One region of the Actinokineospora sp. genome, then DNA from elsewhere that is predicted to be linked to it. Evidence: predicted binding sites of a transcription regulator. Region 1 holds the regulator's gene; the other holds the start of a gene.
The links. The regulator LexA, encoded in region 1, represses DNA repair genes until DNA is damaged. The targets are predictions, from matches to a motif close to CGAACACGTGTTCG.
Positions count from the first base shown of each region.

Region 1 (3,406 bases):
CCCGAGTGGCAGGTGACGGCCGTGCGCGAGGTGCTCAACGACATCGGCGAGCGCCGCGACCTGCGGATGCCGCCCGAGCTGGTGGTGGTCAACAAGGTCGACGCGACCAGCGAGTTCGCGCTGGCCCGGCTGCGCCACCTGTTGCCCGGCGCGGTGTTCGTCTCCGCGCACACGGGTGCGGGCATGCCCGAGCTGCGTGAGCGGATGGCCGAACTGCTGCCGCGCCCCGACCACGAGGTCGACGTACTCGTCCCGTACGCGCGCGGCGAGCTGGTGGCCAGGGTGTACCGCGAGGGCGAGGTGCTGACCGAGGAGCACACCGAGGCGGGCACCCAGCTCCGGGCTCGGGTCAATGTCGACCTCGCGGGGGTGCTGGCGGGCTTCACCGCCAACGGCAGCTCCGCGTAGACCGCGCCGAAGGCCCCGGTTCGCCGGGGTCTTCGGCACGTCCGGGTGAACCCGGCGCGGTCGGACACGTCCTGCATTGCGTGGACTTCCCGACGGCTACCGTGGGTGGGAGTCGCTGGAGTGGGAGGTGGCAGTGCGGGCGTTGGTGACCGCCGCGCTCGTCGCGGGGTTGGTGGGGTTCGGTGCCGCGGGTGCGGTGGCGCAGCCGCAGGCCCCGTCGGACAAGTGCGTCACGGCGGACAAGCGGCTCGGCGAGCTGTCGGGCCTGGTCGCCGACGGGGACCGGTGGTACGCGGTGAACGACGGCGGCACCAAGTCGAGCGTGTTCGTGCTGACCAAGGCGTGCGTGGTCGAGCGTGTGATCAGCGGGCCGACCGACCCGTTCGACGTCGAGGACCTCGCCCGCGCGGCCGACGGGACGTTCTGGCTGGCCGACGTCGGCGACAACGACAAGAAGCGCACCACGGTCGCGCTGATCGCGCTCACGCCCGCCGGGAAGACCACGCTGTACCGACTGACCTATCCCGACGGTCCACACGACACCGAGGCGCTGCTGCTCGACCGGACCGGCACGCCGTACCTGGTCACCAAGAACCCGCTCGGCCGCGCGGACATCTACCGGCCTATCGCAGCCCTGGTGAGCCCAGGGCCGACGATGTTGGAGAACGTCGGCTCAGTGCAGTTGAGCAGCACCGACACCCAGGGCGGGCCCGTTCCCCCGATCGTCGGCTCGGTGTTGGTTACCGGCGGCGCGGTGAGCCCGGACGGCACTGTCGTCGCGCTGCGCACCTACACCGACGCGTACCTCTACGCCGCGCCGGACGGCGACGTCCTGGCCGCGCTCAAGCGGGAGCCCGCCAGGGTCCCGCTGCCGGGGGAGCAGCAGGGCGAGGCCATCGCGCTCGAACCGGACGGCACGCTCGTGTCCGCATCCGAGGGCGTCGGCGAGCCCATCCGGGTGGTGCCCGGCGCGACGGCGCTGGCCCCGGCGAGGTCCGAGCCCGCTCCGGCCGACACCGCGGACCGCTCCGGCGGCGCGGCGGCGCCTGCCCCGGCTGACGGTGGCGGGCTCGCGACCCTGCCCGCGATCGGGTTCACCGCCGTAGCCGTCGGCGGGACGCTGTGGCTCATGCACCGTCGCGCGCGCAAGCGCGCCTGAGACCGCTCAGAGCCTGCGCAACACCGCCACGACCTTGCCAAGGATGGTCGCGTCGTCGGCCGGGATCGGCTCGTACGCCTCGTTGTGCGGCAGCAGCCAGACGTGGCCGTCGCGGCGCTTGAACGTCTTCACCGTGGCCTCGCCGTCGATCATCGCGGCGACGATCTCGCCGTTGTCGGCGGTGGGCTGCTGGCGCACCACGACCCAGTCGTCGTTGGCGATGGCGGCGTCGATCATCGAGTCGCCCGCGACCTTGAGCATGAACAGCGAACCCTCGCCGACGATCTCCTTCGGCAGCGGGAACACGTCCTCGATGGCCTGTTCGGCCAGGATCGGGCCACCGGCGGCGATCCGGCCGAGCACCGGCACGTAGGTCGGCTTGGGCCCCTGGTCGTCCTGCTCGATGATCACCGGGGTGATCCGCTCGCCGCGCAGTTGCGCGGGTGTCGCGTCGGCGGGGAGCACGCCGATCGCGCGCGGCCGGTTCGGATCGCGGCGCAGGTAGCCCTTCTCCTCCAGGGCGCGGAGCTGGTAGGCCACCGACGAGGTGGACGTCAGGCCCACCGCCTCGCCGATCTCCCGGACGCTGGGCGGATAGCCGAAGCGCTGCACCCAGGACCGGATGACCTCCAGCACCTGCCGCTGCCGCAGCGGCAGCTCGGCGCCGTCCGGGGTCTGGTCCAGCTCGGGGAAACTGCGCACGTTGCCGCCCGCAAGGGGCTTCCTCTTCGGTGCCCCTGCGGGCTTCCGACCACTCGTGCCTGCCACTGCGCTGCCTCCCGTACGAACCCGGGGCGGCCACTGGCGCCCCGGTGATGGATCCACGTCGATCATCTCCGGGGTCGACGGTAGCCCGCCGACCTGGGGAGATCAAACACCTGTTCGAGCGACACGCCGGGGAACTCTCGATTTTGTCGGTGCCAGGTGGTACACATTCGCACGGACGTTCGATCGAACGGTAGTTCGAGGAGGTTGCGATGACGGCACTGCTGACATCCGGGTCGGCCGAGCGGGTCGCGGGCAGGTCTTCGCACGTGGTGGCGCCGCCGAGGCCCGCGCTGCGCCCGGTTCGCCGGACCGGGCGGGGCAGGCTCGGGCCACCCGGTCGGCCGCGGGTGGCGGGCGCGCCGCACGTCGTCGCCAGGCCGGATTGCGCGCCCCGCCGCGCGCCTGCGCCGATCGCCGTCCTCGTCGGGATCGCGGCGGTGGTGGCGCTGGCGGTCTACGGGCTCGGCGCGTTCGCGGGTTCGGTGGCGGGCGGTGCCGACGTCCCGGAGGCGACCACGGTGGTGCGTGTCGCGCCGGGGGAGAGTCTGTCGGAGTTGGCCGGGCGGATGGCGCCCGGGAGCGACATCGAGGCCGTCGTGGCCAAGATCCGCGAGTTGAACTCGCTCACCGGTTCCGACGTCGCGGTCGGACAGCCGCTGACGGTGCCGTTCTTACGCTGACCCGGCCGCCGCGAGGCGACCACTCGTAGTGCCGCGTGCCGTTCGTGGGGACGGTGTCGCGAAGGCGTCCGTGTCGGTGCCGGACGCGTGGTGTGGATCACGCCTGCTGTCGTGCGCGGTTCGTGGTCCACCGCCTACGTCCGGTGAGTGCGTCGGCCAGACCGGCGTTAGTCCAGACGGGTGATGTGTGACGTTCACCTGGATGTCGGTGCCACCGGCTGTGCGCGCGCTCGTGAATCGCTCACGTTCGGTGCCTTCCGGGCCGTGTCGGCTTGCACTATGTGGCGTTGAGGCATACCGTCGACCCCAACATCTAGTAGTTACGCCCCTGTAGTTCGTCCACAGGTTGGGGTGAGTTATCCACCCCTCATCCACGTGTTATCCACAGATT
Region 1 is NZ_JBQTHF010000024.1:83,985-87,390, forward strand. Features, by position in the region: gene hflX (GTPase HflX) at 1-408, shown strand, start outside; gene ACT4N7_RS09025 (hypothetical protein) at 542-1,567, shown strand; gene lexA (transcriptional repressor LexA) at 1,574-2,269, opposite strand; gene ACT4N7_RS09035 (LysM peptidoglycan-binding domain-containing protein) at 2,545-3,015, shown strand.

Region 2 (3,406 bases), on a different contig from region 1:
AGCGCGCCGACGCTGATCGCGGCCTGCTGCCGGTCGGCGTAGCGCACGACGTAGGCCACCAGCGCCATGTGCGCGGCGGCCATCGTCAGCGGCGCGGGGAACACCGAGAAGGTGCCCATCACCAGCCCGAGCGGGGCCAGGGTCAGCGCGGCCACCGCGGCAACGACCGCCGCGGTGATCGTCCAGCGGACAGCCGCGCGGGGACCGAGGAACGCGCAGCCCGCCGTCGCCAACGCGGCCACCACCGGCACCAGCGCGAACAACGCCCGCGCGTCGCGGAACTGGAAGTAGTCGACCGCGGCCACCAGGTCGATGAAGAACAGGAAGGTGAGCGCCGCGCCGAGCGGCCACTGCCCGCGCAGGAACTCGCGCGTCGGCTGGTCGAGCCGCTGTTCGCTCGACATCCGCAACAGGACGCCGAGCGCGACCGCGCCGCTCACCACGACCAGCCCGGTCAACAGGGTGTAGACCAGCCCCCGGTCCACCATCGTGCCGAGCCGCGGCGCCCGGATGGCCATCGAGCCCACCGCGGCCAGCACGAGTGCGGTCGCGCACCCGGCGGCCACCCAGCGCCCGCACCGCCACACCACGATGACCACCAAAGCCGCACCCGCCAGCCCCTCGGTCAGCATCAGGTAATCGATCCCGGGGAACCCCCGGTCGACGGCGCCCACCCCGCGCAACAGCGCCGACGTGCCCAGCACCGCGGCCACCCCGGCGAGCGCGCCCACCACCGGCAGCCGCAGCGCGAGGAACACGCACGCGATCAGCGGCAGCGGCAGCGCGGCGGCCAGCACGTCGCCGCCGCCCAGCCCGAACACGAGCAGGTCGAACAGGTAGGCCAGGGCGAGCAGGCCCGCCAACCAGCGGCGCGCGGTTGCTTGGGAGTCCATGGCGGAGAACCTAGGGCCGCGCGCCCGCCCCCGCCTCGGCCGAGTGGCGCGCGCGGGTCGGCCGATCGGCCACTGCCCGCCGCCCCAGCGCGGGCCGGTCGGCCACCGTGTCCCACCCGTCCGACCGATCCGCCGGACCCGGTCTCGGCGAGAGGCTGTGAGCAGCGAAACAACACCTGGAGGTGCTCGAAGATGGTGACCGCGGTGCTCGTCTGGATCGGGATCGTGCTGGGGCTCGGCCTGCTGCTGGTGATGGCCATCGGCCCGGTGATCGTCGACCTCGACGCCAAGCTCTACGAACGCAAGCACAACCGCACCCGGGCGGCCCGCCAGGCCGAGGTCGGCGCCGCCGAGGACGCCCGCGCGGCCCGCCGCCGCCCGATGCCCGCGGTCTAGCCGGGTTGGCAGAACCCCCGGCAAAGTCTGCGAGACTGACCCGGTGGATCGTGCCGCGCACCAAGCCGACATCGGACCGATGACCCTGGCGGAGCTGACCGCCCGCCAACGCGCCTTCGTCGAGGCCCGTGACTGGGGCCCGTTCCACACCCCGAAGAACCTGGTGATGGCCCTGACCGGCGAGGTCGGCGAACTGACCGAGCTGTTCCAGTGGCTCACCCCGGACCAGGCCGCCGCCGCGTCGACCGACCCGGTCACCGGCCCCAAGATCGCCGACGAACTGGCCGACGTCCTCCTCTACCTGATCCGCCTGGCCGACGTCCTCGACGTCGACCTCATCGCGGCCGCCAACGCCAAGATCGACCGCAACGAGGTCCGCTTTCCGGTGTCCGCGGGCCCATCGGGCTTGCGCAGACTCCCCACCGAGAGCCCCGAATAACCGTCGCGCCCGAATGGCAGGCAAGGTGCCGTCGAGAGGTGCGACTCGCGGGTGACCAGATGCCACGCACCTGCAACGTCGCGGTGTTGCCTGAAGGGCCATCTCAGGGTGATGATAGTGCATGATAGAACATATGTTCGAGCATGACTGACGGGAGGAGATGGCGAAGGGGCGATGACCAACGAGACGGTGGCCGATCCGTTCGGCGGGGCTGATCGAGAGATCCGCCCCGCCGGCTCTAAAGTGTCCGGCATGGCCCGGTGGGACGACGAGGAGCGAGCGGCGCTGGTCGCACTCCTGCGGGTGCGCCCGTCTGGGTTGTCCTGGTCCGAGGTCGCCGCGGAGGTCGCGGGTACGGACAGTGCTCGGATGATCTGGGACCAGCGGTGTCCGCCGGATCTGTTCACCTCCGACGATGTCATAGTCCAAGCGCGACGCGACATCATCGCGTGGAATGACGGGGACTATCGGTTCCTCACCTTTGCTGATCACGACTACCCGGTGCAGTTGCGCGAAGTCCACCAGTTTCCGCCGGTCATCTTCGCGCGTGGGACTTTGCGTGCCGATGATGTCGGCGTCTGCGTCGTGGGCGCACGCACGGCCTCGTCCACTGGATTGTCGAACGCCGCGCAGATCGCGCGATTGCTCGTCGAGCGGGACCTCACGGTCATCTCGGGTTTGGCTGCCGGGCTCGACACAGCGGCGCATGTGTCGGCACTGGACCACGGCGGACGGACGGTCGCCGTCATCGGCACCGGAATCGAGCGGCACTATCCGGCCGCGAACCGTGACCTGCAGAATCGAATTGCGACGAATGGACTTGTCCTCTCCCAGTTCTGGCCGGATGCGCCGCCGACGAAGTCGAGTTTCCCGATGCGGAACGCCACGATGAGCGCGTACGGGCGAGCGACGGTAATTGTCGAGGCAGGCGAGAAGAGCGGTGCCCGGATCCAAGCCCGAACAGCAGTCGCACACGGGAGGCCGGTTATCCTGATGGACTCCGTCGCCTTGGGCACCCAATGGGGACGAGCTTTGCACGGGCAGCCGGGTGTGCTGGTTGCATCGACACCGGCGGACGTAGTGGGCCATGTCGACTCGATTATTCGGCACGACCAGGAGTTCGCTCGCCTACTGGCATCGGCGCGCGGGTAGTCATGAACACGGTGGCGGTCCAGCTCCAACAGATGCTGCGGCAGCGGGTTGGCGCATTCTTTCGCAACACCATCCGGGTCGACGGCGAGACCTGTGCTGTGTGCACGGGGCCTGCCGCCGGAGCATTGTGTCCGAAATGTCGAGAGCACGCCGCCGGGTTCGCTGACCGATTAGCCGACGTGGTCGTCATCCTGACTTACGTCCGTGGGCGGACAGTCGGATCGATACATCAGTCCGCCCACACGGTTGTAACCTACAAGCGGCAGCAACCTCAGCCGGCACCGAAGTGCGCGAAAGACATGGCGATGATGATCGGCGTTGCCGAGGCTCTGCACGGCCGATGCATTGCCAGGGCCGCAGGAGAGCCGTGGTCAGCGGTGACCTTCGTGCCGTCGGACAAACGCCCGGGAGCCACGCATCCGTTGGCGGCATTGGCTCGTCAGATCCAAACGAACAACGAGAGTCGCAATCGCCTTCTGTTGGGTATCGGTCCGGGTTTCGCCGCCATGCCCGACCGAACCGTTCG
Region 2 is NZ_JBQTHF010000053.1:26,424-29,829, forward strand. Features, by position in the region: gene ACT4N7_RS18310 (sensor histidine kinase) at 1-893, opposite strand, end outside; gene ACT4N7_RS18315 (hypothetical protein) at 1,086-1,289, shown strand; gene ACT4N7_RS18320 (nucleotide pyrophosphohydrolase) at 1,369-1,728, shown strand; gene ACT4N7_RS18325 (DNA-processing protein DprA) at 1,903-2,880, shown strand; gene ACT4N7_RS18330 (hypothetical protein) at 2,883-3,406, shown strand, end outside.
Region 2: a site for LexA is predicted at 1,855-1,868, ahead of ACT4N7_RS18325 (DNA-processing protein DprA). Genes of this name have one in related genera too.